Regions from separate parts of the Enterococcus sp. DIV0840 genome, predicted to be linked through region 1. Evidence: riboswitches for the same ligand, from Rfam matches in the RefSeq annotation. Region 1 holds a riboswitch; each other region holds the start of a gene.
What was found. Region 1 has a riboswitch for magnesium ahead of mgtA (magnesium-translocating P-type ATPase). Riboswitches for the same ligand answer to the same signal wherever they lie in the genome.

Region 1 (3,388 bases):
TACTCGTAAGCCATCTTCGTTTAATTCTTTCACTGTTTTTAAAACTTGTTTTTTAACTTCAGGAGTGAGTGGAATAATGTTTCCATGCTGATTGATATAAGAACAAGCTTGCAGCATTTCTTCAACTGCTCCTTTAGTGATCAAGGAACTTTGATTAGATCTTCTATTTTTGACCACTACACTCATTCTTCTACGATTAAAATCAAAAGGAATTTCGTCGATTTTAAAGTAATCTTCTTCGTCAATGGATAATTCTTTTGATGTCGCTTCAATAATTGCTTTATCGATCAGATTTCGTAGACCCGTTTGAAAATAACTATTTAAAAAAGCAGAATGTAAGACTTCTTGATCTTCTTGACATGAAGTGTTGTAGTGATATTCTAAAATGACTTTATCTTGTGTTAGTGTTCCTGTCTTATCTGTACATAAAATATCCATCGCACCAAAATTTTGAATGGCATTGACATTTTTCATGATCGTGCCTTCTTTTGCCATATCTCTAGAGCCTTTAACTAAATTAGTTGTAACGATCATCGGCAACATTTCCGGTGTAAGTCCTACAGCTGTCGCAATTGCAAACATCAACGCTTCACTCCAGTTGCCTTTCGTGATCCCATTGATCAAAAACACAGCTGGCGTGATAACCATCATAAAACGAATCAACAGCCAAGTTGTTTTATTGACCCCTAATTCAAAACTTGTTTTTTTCTCGTCATCTGCTACATCTTGTGCAATTTTTCCAAATAATGTATGATCGCCAACTCGAACAGCTACACCAACTCCACTACCGCTGACTACATTACTACCTAAAAATAATAGATTTTCAAAATCCGTTTGGTTGTTATTTGTAGAAACAAAATTTTTAACTTTTTTTTCAACTGGAAAGCTTTCTCCAGTCATGGCTGATTGTGAAACAAATAAGTCCTTAGCATGAATCAAACGTAAATCTGCTGGAATCATGTCGCCAGCCGAAAGTTTAACTAAATCGCCACAAACAACTTCATCCATCGGAATTTCCATTTCTTTATTTTCTCTCGTGACTGTTGCAGTGATTTGGATCATATTTTGTAATTTACTAACCGCATTGCTTGATTTTACTGATTGAACCAGTGTCATCGTGCCACTTAATAAAACCATGACCAGCATAATCAAAACACCAGCAAGATCTTTTTCACTTGGATCAGCGTAGACATATTCGGTGAAAAATGAGATAGTTGCAAGTATCATTAAAACAACAGTGAATGGCGTAACATAAGATTTTATCACAGTATAAATAAATGATTTCTTTTTATCATCCGTGATTTTGTTTACACCAAATTTTTCTTTTGAGCGTTGAACTTCTCTAGCTTTTAATCCATCCCAGGAAGACGAAAAACTCTCTAATACTTTATCGATAGATAAATTAGCTAATTTTTGGTACGCTTTATCATGGATCATGTTCTTCATTTCTTTTTGCATCTGGATTATCCTCTTTTCTTTTAGTTGATTCGCTTTCTATCGAACTATCTTCCGACACGGGAACCACATCCTTTCCACACAAAAAGAGCGCACTGAAAACTCAGCCCGCTTTTCCGTGAGTCTTCGTAATCGTTGAGTTTTGGCACTATACAACGTAAAAAGCCTAAGCTTTTAGCTACCTTAAGAAAAGCCTTAATTCGACAGTTCCTGTTCTACCCATTGGCGTCTCTCGACATTTTTGGGCAGTAGCCTGTGTTTGTATAAGAGCCTCACCTAACAAGAAGAATTACACTACTATTCTAATGAGTTACGGCCTTTTTTTATAGACTTAAAAACTTATACCGCTATAACTTTTTTCGAATGTTGTTTTATACATCCACTTAAAATCAAAATACTTTTTATTAGTTATCAACGAATCATTCGTAAAAATGAATACAGCTATGAATAAAAAAAGATAGTTAGATCGATCATTTTTATTTATGATAGTTTTATAGACGAACTTCCCAACTTCGTTTATGCAGAATCCATACTCCTTTTTACAAAGTTAACTCTGATAAATCCCACTTCGTCTTTCCTGCGAAGTGGGATTTGTTTTCTCCAGAATTCCTTATGCACTCTGTACAAAAAAAGAATAGTGCTATAAATAAAATGATATGGTTTAAATCCATCATTAAGCATACAATAAGCAAGTAAATAATTTATTTACAGTGCGTAATTTAAAGTTCATCATTTATTATCAGAAGGCAATTTACTGATAAAAGCCTCTTCAATTGGTTTGCTATCACCAATTGAAGGGGCTCTTTTCCTACTTACTTTAAATTTATTCCTTCTTATAAAATAGAGTGTAATTATTTCCAGTTAATAATATGTACTATTAATTTTTTATATATTTTTGAAAAAAAAGAACTATTTTATCTAAAATTATTTTATCTTGGTTGTAAATAGAATTTTATTTTTCTCAAGTGAAGGAGATGTGAAGATGAAACTAAAGCACTTAGACTATTTTTTAGCGTTATGTAAAAACAAAAGCTTCACTAAGACATCGGAGGAATTAGGGATTTCTCAACCCTGTTTGAGCACTCATATTCGCGAATTAGAACTGGAACTACATGCTCAATTGATAACAAGGGATTATGGTAATAATAAGTTAACACCTGAAGGACATGTTTTAAAGACAAGAGGAGAAAAAATTTTTCAAGAATTTGAAATGGCTGTTAATCAAATCAACTTGCTCGTTCATACTGGTGAAACTGCAACAATCAAAATCGGTACTAATTTACCCGATATTGATTATTTAATTGCTAAATTATTAACAGAATTCCATAAATACTATCCTTCTGTTTCACTTGAATACAGTTATTACGAAAACTTAGAAGAGGTGTTAGAACATAATGACATTGACATCGCTATTGGTATTTTATCAGAAACAAATTCTAAAATAACAAGTGAGTTGATCTTCTCTGAATCATATGTTGTCTTCACTAGTACTAAAAATAAATTTGCCAATTTGAATGAATTATCGGCAGAAGATTTGCTGCAAATACCTCTAATCAATTATTCGAATAAAATTTACGAAAAAAAAATAATCCATTCTTGGATTGAATCAAATCATCCTGAACTTAAGGATAATCGCTATTATGAACTTCCTTCTACAATCTCAATATTAAATCTAGTCGATCAAGACTTTGGTGTGGCATTTCTACCCTATTCGTTGGTAGATTCAATTCCTCATCACTTAAATGTTGTGTCTGTCGAGATGATTGAGGGTCCATTTAGAAATATTTCTATTGGCTATTCTTCAAGCTCTCCGCTCTCAAAAACACATGAATATCTAATTGAACAGCTTCAATATATTTTTTAATTTTATTTGAAAGGAGTATATGATTATGGAACTAACCCATTTAAATTACTTTTTAACACTATGTGAGCA
Region 2 (3,388 bases), 720 kb from region 1:
AGTAGCGATCTTTGGTGGGATATTAGCTTACAATGGTACGATTACCGTTGGGGATATTCAAGCATTCATCCAATACGTTCGAAACTTAACACAACCAATTGCTCAATTGGCACAAGTATCTAACTTACTTCAATCAATGGCAGCAGCAGCTGAACGTGTTTTCGAATTCCTTGAAGAAGATGAAGAAGCACAAACAGTACCAAATCCAGTTAAAATCGATAAAGCCAAAGGTATGGTCGACTTTGAACATGTTCGTTTTGGTTATACACCAGACAAAATCATTATCAATGATTTCAGTTCACATGTTGATCCAGGCCAAACAGTGGCAATCGTTGGACCGACTGGAGCTGGTAAAACAACCATGGTTAAACTATTGATGCGTTTTTACGATGTAACATCTGGTGCGATTAAAATCGATGGTTATAATATCAAAGACTTTAACCGCGCAGATTTACGTAAAAATATCGGGATGGTTTTACAAGATACTTGGTTATTTAAAGGAACTATCATGGAAAACCTTCGTTATGGTCGTTTAGATGCAACGGATGAAGAAGTCTACGAAGCGGCTAAAGCCGCACACGTTCACCACTTTATTCAAACATTACCTGGCGGCTACAACATGGAATTAAATGAAGAATCATCAAATATTTCTCAAGGTCAAAAACAATTACTAACAATTGCTCGTGCGATTTTAGCCGATAAGCCGATTTTGATTCTCGATGAAGCAACGTCATCTGTTGATACAAGAACGGAAGGCTTGATTCAAGGCGCCATGAACAACTTAATGGCTGGACGTACATCCTTTGTTATTGCGCACCGTCTATCAACAATCAAAGATGCAGATAAAATTCTTTATATGCAAGATGGCGATATCAAAGAACAAGGAACACATGAAGAACTGCTAGCTGAAGGTGGTTACTATGCTTCACTTTACAACTCGCAGTTTGAAGAGTTAGATGAATAAAATGGCTCTAAAAGAGGCACTTATCAAAAAAATGATGAGTGCTTCTTTTTTTTATTCAAAAAATAATAGCCAAAATTTGTTTTATTTAAATTAAGAAAACATAAAGACGTTTAAAATAACTTGAAAAAAAATCTTTCCAGCGTTATTCTTTAGAAAATAAATAGATAAATAACCTTGTTAGGTGAGGCTCCTATACAAACATAGGCTATTGCGCAGAAACGTCGAAAGACGCCAATGTGTAAAACAGGAATTGTCGAATTAAGGCTTTTCATAAAATAGCTAAGAAATTTTCTTTACGTTGTATAGTGCTAAAACTCAGACGATGAGATTGATTGAAAGTCAAACGTCGTAGGAAAGAATGTTTGACTTTTTTCTTTTGGTAAATAGAGAACGTATTTGCTGATTGTTTACCGTCTTAGTACCTGCTTGTGTTTTTAGGAGTGACGATTGGCGAAAAAAACGCTGGATCATTCACTTCTTCTGCAAGAAGCATGAACTTAGGCGTTTTTTTATTGGCATTTTTAATGAAATTTCATGCGTACTGATTTTGAGCTAACAATTTTATCTAATATAAGAAATGAAGGGATTTTATACATGTATACGTTTAAAGAAAAAAAGTTCATTCCAGCTATTTTAAGTGTCCTATTATTTTCAGTGTTAACTTTTTTTGTTGTTCAGAATGCTTCATGGTTTCATCAGTTAGATTCGGCGATTTACCAAATTAGTTGGAAACCAAACGCTATGATCACGAGTATTGTAAATCTATTTGCTAAAACTGCAACCATTGTGCCGATTTTTATTGTGAGTCTGATTGTCTCATTTATCCTTTGGCGAAAAAAACAAAAATTACTAGCTTTTTGGATGAGTAGCAATGTTTTGGTGGTCAGTGCTATAGGGTTTCTACTTAAGAATCTTGTTGCAAGAATGAGACCTAATGTAGGACAGTTAGCAGAAAGAACATCATACAGTTTTCCCAGTGGACATTCACTATTAGCTATGTGTTTGGTGTGTTCAATTATCATAGCGGCACAAACGATTTATCCAGAACGATCAAAGAATTACAGACATTTGAAAAACGTGTTGATTATCTATGTATGTCTGATTGGATTGAGTCGGATCTATTTAAGGGTTCATTATCCAAGTGATGTGCTGGCAGGATTTCTTTTAAGTTATGCTTGGGTGAATCTTTCGTATGTTTGCCTTCAAAAGCTGTTCTTGAATAGAACATTTTCAACGCCAGATGCTAAAAAAAGATTTATACAAAGAACAATATTAAGTGGGTTGACATTACTTTTATTAGTTGTTGCCGGTGCCTCTGTGTATGGAGCGACAGTCTTTAAAAATGTTCAAAAAACAGCGAATAAAATGTATCAACCATTAGACCGAGAAGCAAAACCTGTGGAGCTTAAAAATAGTGAGCCGGTTAGTTTTTTACTATTAGGAATCGCAAATGATTCAAAACGTAAAACAGATTTTAGAGCCAATACGATCATGGTCGTAACGGTCAATAATCAATTGAAAAAGACGACGATTACGAGTATTCCTAGGGATGCTTATGTAGAGATCGTTGGAGAAGATGGTTTACATGACAAGATCAACCATGCTCATTCGTTCGGCGGTGATAAAATGATGATTGATACAGTTGAACATTATTTAGATATCCCAATCAATCATTATTTTGTCATTGATATGGATGGTTTAGCGGCATTGAGTGATGCAGTTGGTGGAGTGACAGTTAATAATGATTTTGCGTTTGATGCTGAAGGAATTCATTATCCAAAAGGAGAACAACATTTAGGCGGTTGGGAAACATTGCAATATGCGCGAATGCGTCATGAAGACCCTCAAAATGATTATGGCAGACAAAAGAGAGAACGCGAAGTGACTATTCAGTTGGGCAAAGAATTAATGTCTATGAAGAATGCGTTTCGTTACCAAGAGTTGCTGGATGTAATTGGGGATAATGGAAAAACAGATATGACGTTAGATCAGATGATGCAATTAATGAAAAATTACCAAAAAGCGCTAATTGATATTGAAACAAGCCAGTTGCAAGGGGAAGGATTTACAGGTGATGGTTATACTGGTGAGGAAGGTATTTCTTATGAACGTATTCCCGAAGCAGAAAGGGAAAAAGCCATAGCTGCAATAAAGAAACAATTGAATTTAGAGTAGTACGTTTTAAAGAATCAATCATTCGCTGGTCCAACATCAATTGTCAAAAGAGCTTTTCTTTTGGTATAATTTGATGCATAGAAGTGGAGGAATGTAAGTATGATAAAAGTAGCAATTGTCGGGTATGGGAACCTTGGACGCGGTGTTGAGCGTTCAATAAAGCAAAATAAAGATATGGAATTAGTAGGTGTTTTTACAAGAAGAGCCCCTGAGACAGTTCAGACAGAAGGCGCGAATGCCTTCACGATG
Region 3 (3,388 bases), 1.3 Mb from region 1:
AGTGACTGTCTTATTGTAATTTGACTCCACCACTGTTGCTGCATCTGCTGAGTTTGATACCACTGCCAAACTAGTAGAACAGAAACTGATTGCTAATCCTGCAACCATCATACCTTTAAAAAATTTCATAAAAAATACCTCCTCTTTTTTACTACTATTTTATGAATAGTAGATGTCTATATTATTATCTAAAAGAAATATAAAGTAAATATATATGAGTGATTTCTCATAATGTTGGAAATAAATTAGTTCCTTCATTGGGTCTTCGTTTTTGATATAATATGTGAAGAAATAGATTAAAGCGTAAGAAAGGATCTGTAATAATGAAAAAAGCGATAATTAGTAAAACGGTGAATTTATTAGATGGAGGCTGTAATGCTTGCGGAATTATTGAAGATGAAAACTATACATTGATGATAGACGAACAAGTTATTCCTTTAGAAAATTTGACAGTCAATTCTTTGGTCACAGCGATTGCTTTAAAAAATGGATATAAACGAGAATATCAGATGGATGTTATTGATGATTTTACTTTATATAAAAAAGATGATCATCAAGTTACGCTTAAAGAAGAATATGATTTTCTGACTTATTCAACTGAGACTGCAAAAATTGAAACAAGGGATCAAATGATGGATGAGAAAAAATTAGTGGAAACTGTCAATCAGATCTTAGTCACTCTTTTTAAAGTGGAAGAATTAGCATTTAGTTTATAGTCGATTATATAAAAAATGAGGGTGGGACAAAACTAAAAATCAGTTTTGATGTGCGCTCTAAAACTGAATAAGCGGCGAGAAAAAAGCAGCTCTGAGAAAAAAGCTGAAATTCACAAAAATTTGAAGAGCAATTTCCGTGAATTCCCTCTTATTTCTCGGAGCTAAACACTTTTGTCTCGGCCTCATTGTTATGTTATTCTATTTGAAAAATTTCTGACATTCCTATTTTTTCAAATCTTTCTTGTGAATCAGAAGGACTTTCGTCATGATCGTAAACCAATAGCTTGAAATCTTCTGTTTTTGGAATTCGTTCGAATGTTTCACTGTCAGTTAAGAGGATCATTTGTTGGCAAAGCCATTCTAGAACCATCTCAATATCTTGTTCATCTTCCACCCAATCATCAAATAAATGGATAGAGGCAACTTGCTGATTTTCATCCCAATCACGAGAAGTGTATTTCATCTCGTCTAATTGTGTTTTAGTGTAGCCTTTATTCGCATAATAACTTGTTGTTTCCTGCCATAGTTCTACTGTATTAAAGCACAGGTTGATTTCACCTTCTTCATGAATATTGCAGTCTAAAGCAAAGGCGTAAAATGTTTCATCAGAGTGATCTAATAAAAAGTTATCGATGCTATCAGTTAAAAAATTGAAAAAGTACTCTTGTTGTTTTTCTAAAAAGTGTTCCATTCATATCCTCCAAGTGTTCTGTCTTTTAAACATTGAAACAGATAAAAGAAGGAATGTCTATCTAAAGTTTTTTTTTTATGTGGAATAGCAATTTTTTAAGAAAATATAAAGATTTTTTTATTGGAATAGTTTGTTACTATAAGAGGACTTTTATTGTAAGAACAAGTGAAGAGTCGGTTTATTTTAGTAAGATAGTTCTGGGGTTGAACAGTTTAGATAAAATTTAATTTGACTTTGTGATTCGATACGCTTATAGTTTAAAATGAATTAAATACTTGTTAGGTGAGGCTCCTATATAAACACAAGCTGCTGCTCAGAAATGTCGAAAGACAGGTACGGGTAGGACAAATTTCGTCGAATTAAGGCGTTTTTCAAAGTAGCTAAAAGCAATGCTTTTTACGTTATATAGTGCTAAAACTCAACGAAGAGAAGAGTAAGGTAAGTTGTAAATAAATGGCGAGTGTCATACATTTAAACCCCTATAATCTAATCCCTTCGCTGAGTATTCTTGGTGAGGGATTTTTCTTTTAGTCGAGCAAAAATTAGAGCTATCAGGTTTCATGTGCTACACTATGGTTTGCTTTAAGGCTAAACAAACTCATTTAACTTTTATGTTTAGAAAGGAATAAACAATGAAAAAATCTGTAAAAATAGTGACGATTACCTTGTTATCGATTCTCCTTGTAGTCGTGAGTGTAGGCTGCTATGCGGCGGTTTCATTCCAAACGGCAAAGGAAAAGAGCGAATCAAAACTTTCTAATAAAAACCAAAATTTTACTGGTGATGAACAAACAAGTGACAAGGAATTAACGGTCATGGTTGTTGGAAATGACTCCAGAGACGACGATGAGGATCAAGGGCGTTCAGATACGCTTATGGTGGCTCATTATGATGGGAAAACGAAACAGCCTAAATTGATTTCGATCATGCGGGATAGCTACGTAACATTTCCTGATGGCGGCCAAGATAAAATAAATGCAGCATATGCATATGGCGGCGCACAAATGACAAAAGATGTGTTGAAAACGAATTTTGATTTACCAATCAATTATTATGTTGTTATGGATTTTAAAGAATTTAGTGACATTATTGATGAACTTTATCCAAAAGGAGTTACGATCGATGCTGAAAAAGATATTAATTTAGACGGTGTGGATATCCTCAAAGGTAAGCAAACATTGCATGGGAATAGTTTATTGCAGTATGCCCGCTTTAGAATGGATGAAGAAGGCGATTTTGGACGGATCAGACGTCAGCAGCAAGTGATGGATGCTTTAGTAGAGCAGTCTAAAGATTTGATTCCAATTTGGGAATTACCACAAGTTGCAGGAAAAATGGTCGGAAAAATCGATACAAATGTGCCTACGAGTTTATTGATCGATTTAGCAAAAGATTTTCTTACTGGAAAAGTGAAGCCTTTAAAATCACTGTCTGTTCCAGTGGAAGGCACATGGAACTTTAATGATTATACCGAATCTGGAAGTGTGATCGAACTTGATGAACAAAAGAATGCTGAAGCGATTCAGAATTTTATGAAAGATAAGGAATAACGTCATTTATCCGTTTACTCTCTTATATGAGAGTAAACGGATTTTTTAGTGAAAAATGAAAACAAACTAGCGTATTTCTATGCGTTAGGAGCAAGCATATGCTATTCTTTAAGAAAGCGTTTTTTTTATTTAGAAGGAAGGGTTTATTTTGAAAGTTGTGATTATTGGCGCTTCTTTTGCTGGAGTATCAGCTGCTTTGGCTATCAGAAAAAAACATCCCAAAGCTGAAATTCATTTAATCGAGAAGCAACAAACGATTGGTTATTTGCCTGGCGGAATCAATCTGTATTTTAATAAAACGATCGATCCTATCGAAACCGCTCAGTTTATTTCAGAAGAACAATTAATAGATAACGATATCTCTTTGTTGTTAAATGCAAGAGTAGTCAGTATGGATTCAACACAGCATATCATCAAATATGAAAAGCAAG
Region 4 (3,388 bases), 640 kb from region 1:
TAGCTGAACGCGGATTTGTTACAACGATCGTTCATTTTCCAACTTTTACAGTCGAAATGAAACAAGCAATCGGTAAAGATATGGTAGGGCCAAAGCTTGATGCTGTTAAGAAATCACCTGTTTTAATGATTGATGATCTGGGTGCAGAATCAATGACATCTTGGATTCGAGATGATGTCTTAAGCGTTATTCTGCAATATCGTATGCAGGAACAATTAGTAACGTTTTTTTCATCAAACCTTGACTTAAAAGACTTAGAAAAACATTTATCTGTGACTCAACGAGGGGAACAAGAGCCGTTGAAAGCCCGTCGAATCATGGAACGTATTCGTTATTTAGCACAAGAGATTACGATGTCTGGTAATGATCGAAGAAATGGCTAATGACGGCTTTTATCCAGATTCCAAGTGATTGAGTTATGCCTCAGTCACTTTTTTTATTTTCTTTAATAATGATTGGTAGCAATGGACTACGATTGATTATATAGCTTATAATAAAGTAACCGTATTGGAGGGTATATCTATGAAAAAAATCGCAATAACAATCTTAACAGTGTTAACCTTGATTTCTTTGGGAGCATGCACACAAAATAAAAAAAGTTCGTCAAAAGGAAGTGAAGAAACTTCAATGAGCAGTAAAAAAGATCAAACGACCGATGAAACGTCAGACACTAAAGACCAAGAAAAATCTCAATCTGTATTCACAGCAGTTTTAGTTGAAGATGCTAAAACCAATGACACAGTGGATAAATCAATGCGGCTGGTTTTAAAAGAAGTCGAAGCAGTTGAGGATCCAGAGGAAATTGTTGGTATGATGAAAAATGATGGGGTTATTTTGAATGTATCAAAGGATCAATTAGCAGATGGAATCACAGAAAATGACTTGAAAACAGGAGATAAGATTCAATTTACTTTAGTAGGTTTACCTGCGATGACGATGTCGATTCCACCCCAAGTAGCTGGAAATTCAGTTGTGAAAGTTGAAAAAAATTAATAAATATTAAAAAAACAAAAAATGCTATAAAGTTTGTAAATAAGCACTTTGTAGCATTCTTTATTTTTATTCTATAGTTAAAATAACATTTTTCAAAAAATAAATAAACAGAAAACATTGACATTTGTTTTACAATGGTGGTATAGTTTCACATGTAAGATAACTAAATAGATTTGTTAGGTGAGGCTCCTATACAAACACAGGCTACTGCCCAAAAACATCGAGAGATGCCAATGGGTAGAACAGGGATTGTCGATTACAAGGCTTTTCATAAGGTAGCTAAAAGCTCTGCTTTTTACGTTGTATAGTGCCAAAACTCAACGACTAGATCATGCAGGCTTTTTTTTGTGCGCTTATTTATGACCTTCCGCTGAGTTTTGGCGGAAGGTCATTTGTTTTTTTTCAAAAGTTCGTCGCATTATAGAGTAACTAATGAACAATACTTGGCAAAAAAAGGGCGAATTGACCGTACTAGCGAATCACATCAAAAAGTAACAACAAATCTAAGGAAGGAGCAAGCCTATGAATTTTTAATCAACATTATCGCTAGTATTTTTGCAGGAATGATTATTGGAGCAGAACGTCAATGGCGAAAAAAATTAGCTGGAATGAGAACCATGACACTAGTGACTTTTGGTTCGTGCCAGTTCGTTTCATTATCCATGTTGATCCAAGATGACAGTAGCCCTACACGAATTGCCGCTCAAGTAGTTAGTGGGATTGGTTTCCTTGCTGGTGGCGTAATTTTACGAGAAGGGTTCAGCGTGACAGGTATCAACACTGCAGCAACTTTATGGTGTTCAGCTGCTGTTGGAAGTTTGATCGGAGCAGGATTTGTGCTCGAAGGAATGATTTGTGCGGTGGCTTTAATGTTAGTCAATATTTTGTTGCGAAATTTATCTTTTAAAATGGATGATTTGACCGTTCAAAGAGAAGAGGAACAAACAGAATCGATTCATTACCTATCGGTCATTAGTAGCAATACAAGTGAAGTCATGCTTAGAACAGAAATTATTCAGTTGCTAGACAAATATTGTTTAACGTTCACTAAATTCTCCTGTACTGATTTGGCAGGAAAAAAGGTAAGACTATTTTTAGAAATCGAAGCGACAAGAAATGGCACACTAGCAGTCAATACGATTATTTCAGAATTATCTCAACTGTCGGAAGTCATTGAAATCAATCAAATGAGTAACTAAAAGAATGGAGGAATCAAAATGGTAAAACAGTGATGGTCAAAATTATTAATTGGAACAGTGAAGAATATTGGAGAGGCATTTTTTTAAGAAACAAGCTACTTAAAACCAGTGCTGGAAAAGAATGGATCAAAGAATTACCAGTCAATGAAAAACAGGATATCCATATAGCTGCGATGATTGAGGGAAAAGTTGTGGGGACTTTACTTCTTTCAAAAAGAAGCCAAAAGGTAGCTCAAATCAAACAAGTTGCAATCGATGATCAATATCAAGGATTTGGAATAGGAAAGCAATTGCTTGAATTTGCAGAAAAAATGGCAGATCTGATGGGTTTTCAAACTATGTTTTTAACGGGTCGTAAGCAAGCTTGGGGATTTTATGATCATTTTGGGTATCAAAGTACAAGTTGTGCGTACTCAGATGGACAGGTGATCTTAAAAAAATTCGAGAAAAGTATTTGTACCAAAAAGAACGCACGAATGCTTGGAATTATCAAACACATAACGCTAAAGGGGATGGAAACAAATGGATGACAGTAGTGAGATGATCAAGGACTTATGGATAAAGAAATCTGTTGATGAGAATACACCTATTATTGTCTATTTGTTTCTAGGGCAAACAAGCAAGTTTCTCCGATAACAGATCCTCTTTTTCCATCAGTCCGATTCCTAAAATAGAGACAAAATGATGAAATCATAGAGGGTTCTTATAAAACCAGCTGTCATTTCATTGATCAGAGTTTTAGAAAGAAGGAGAAATACATGGATAAAAGAGCAGTATTAAATAGAAAGAACAACCAATCATATGAATATTTTGCAAGAAACTCCGCAGAAAATATCTTAACATTTTTCAAGTCTTCAAAAATGGGCCTAACACATCAGCAAGCTGTACTATCAAGAGAGGAATTTGGAGAAAATGTCATTACACATGGCAAAAAAACGCCGCTATTCATTGAAATAATCAAAGCGTATTTTACCCCTTTTACGATCGTTTTGATCACGCTAGCTATTATTTCGTTTATAACGGATTATGTTATTGCACCACCAGCTGACCGTGATCTTGTTGGTGTACTCATTATTCTAGCAATGGTTTTGATCAGTGGGACTATGACGCTGATCCAATCGGTAAAGTCAAATCAAGCAGCAGAAAAATTGAATAATATGGTCAAAATTACGGCAACCGTTGTCCGCAGAAAAAAA

Region 2: another riboswitch for magnesium. It lies ahead of IGL98_RS07030 (phosphatase PAP2/LCP family protein); the one in region 1 lies ahead of mgtA (magnesium-translocating P-type ATPase).
Region 3: another riboswitch for magnesium. It lies ahead of IGL98_RS04480 (LCP family protein); the one in region 1 lies ahead of mgtA (magnesium-translocating P-type ATPase).
Region 4: another riboswitch for magnesium. It lies ahead of IGL98_RS07395 (MgtC/SapB family protein); the one in region 1 lies ahead of mgtA (magnesium-translocating P-type ATPase).

What each region holds. Positions count from the first base shown of each region.
Region 1 is NZ_CP172876.1:2,200,636-2,204,023, forward strand. It holds partial or broken gene mgtA (magnesium-translocating P-type ATPase) at 1-1,470, opposite strand, end outside; M-box (ykoK) riboswitch at 1,576-1,746, opposite strand; gene IGL98_RS10475 (LysR family transcriptional regulator) at 2,438-3,319, shown strand; gene IGL98_RS10480 (LysR family transcriptional regulator) at 3,345-3,388, shown strand, end outside.
Region 2 is NZ_CP172876.1:1,483,731-1,487,118, forward strand. It holds gene IGL98_RS07025 (ABC transporter ATP-binding protein) at 1-964, shown strand, start outside; M-box (ykoK) riboswitch at 1,131-1,298, shown strand; gene IGL98_RS07030 (phosphatase PAP2/LCP family protein) at 1,559-3,139, shown strand; partial or broken gene IGL98_RS07035 (diaminopimelate dehydrogenase) at 3,239-3,388, shown strand, end outside.
Region 3 is NZ_CP172876.1:947,580-950,967, forward strand. It holds gene IGL98_RS04465 (YusW family protein) at 1-129, opposite strand, end outside; gene IGL98_RS04470 (DUF4809 family protein) at 324-716, shown strand; gene IGL98_RS04475 (DUF4303 domain-containing protein) at 910-1,407, opposite strand; M-box (ykoK) riboswitch at 1,675-1,843, shown strand; gene IGL98_RS04480 (LCP family protein) at 2,040-2,957, shown strand; gene IGL98_RS04485 (FAD-dependent oxidoreductase) at 3,115-3,388, shown strand, end outside.
Region 4 is NZ_CP172876.1:1,561,204-1,564,591, forward strand. It holds gene dnaI (primosomal protein DnaI) at 1-383, shown strand, start outside; gene IGL98_RS07390 (hypothetical protein) at 523-993, shown strand; M-box (ykoK) riboswitch at 1,159-1,329, shown strand; gene IGL98_RS07395 (MgtC/SapB family protein) at 1,386-2,192, shown strand; gene IGL98_RS07400 (GNAT family N-acetyltransferase) at 2,225-2,722, shown strand; gene mgtA (magnesium-translocating P-type ATPase) at 2,951-3,388, shown strand, end outside.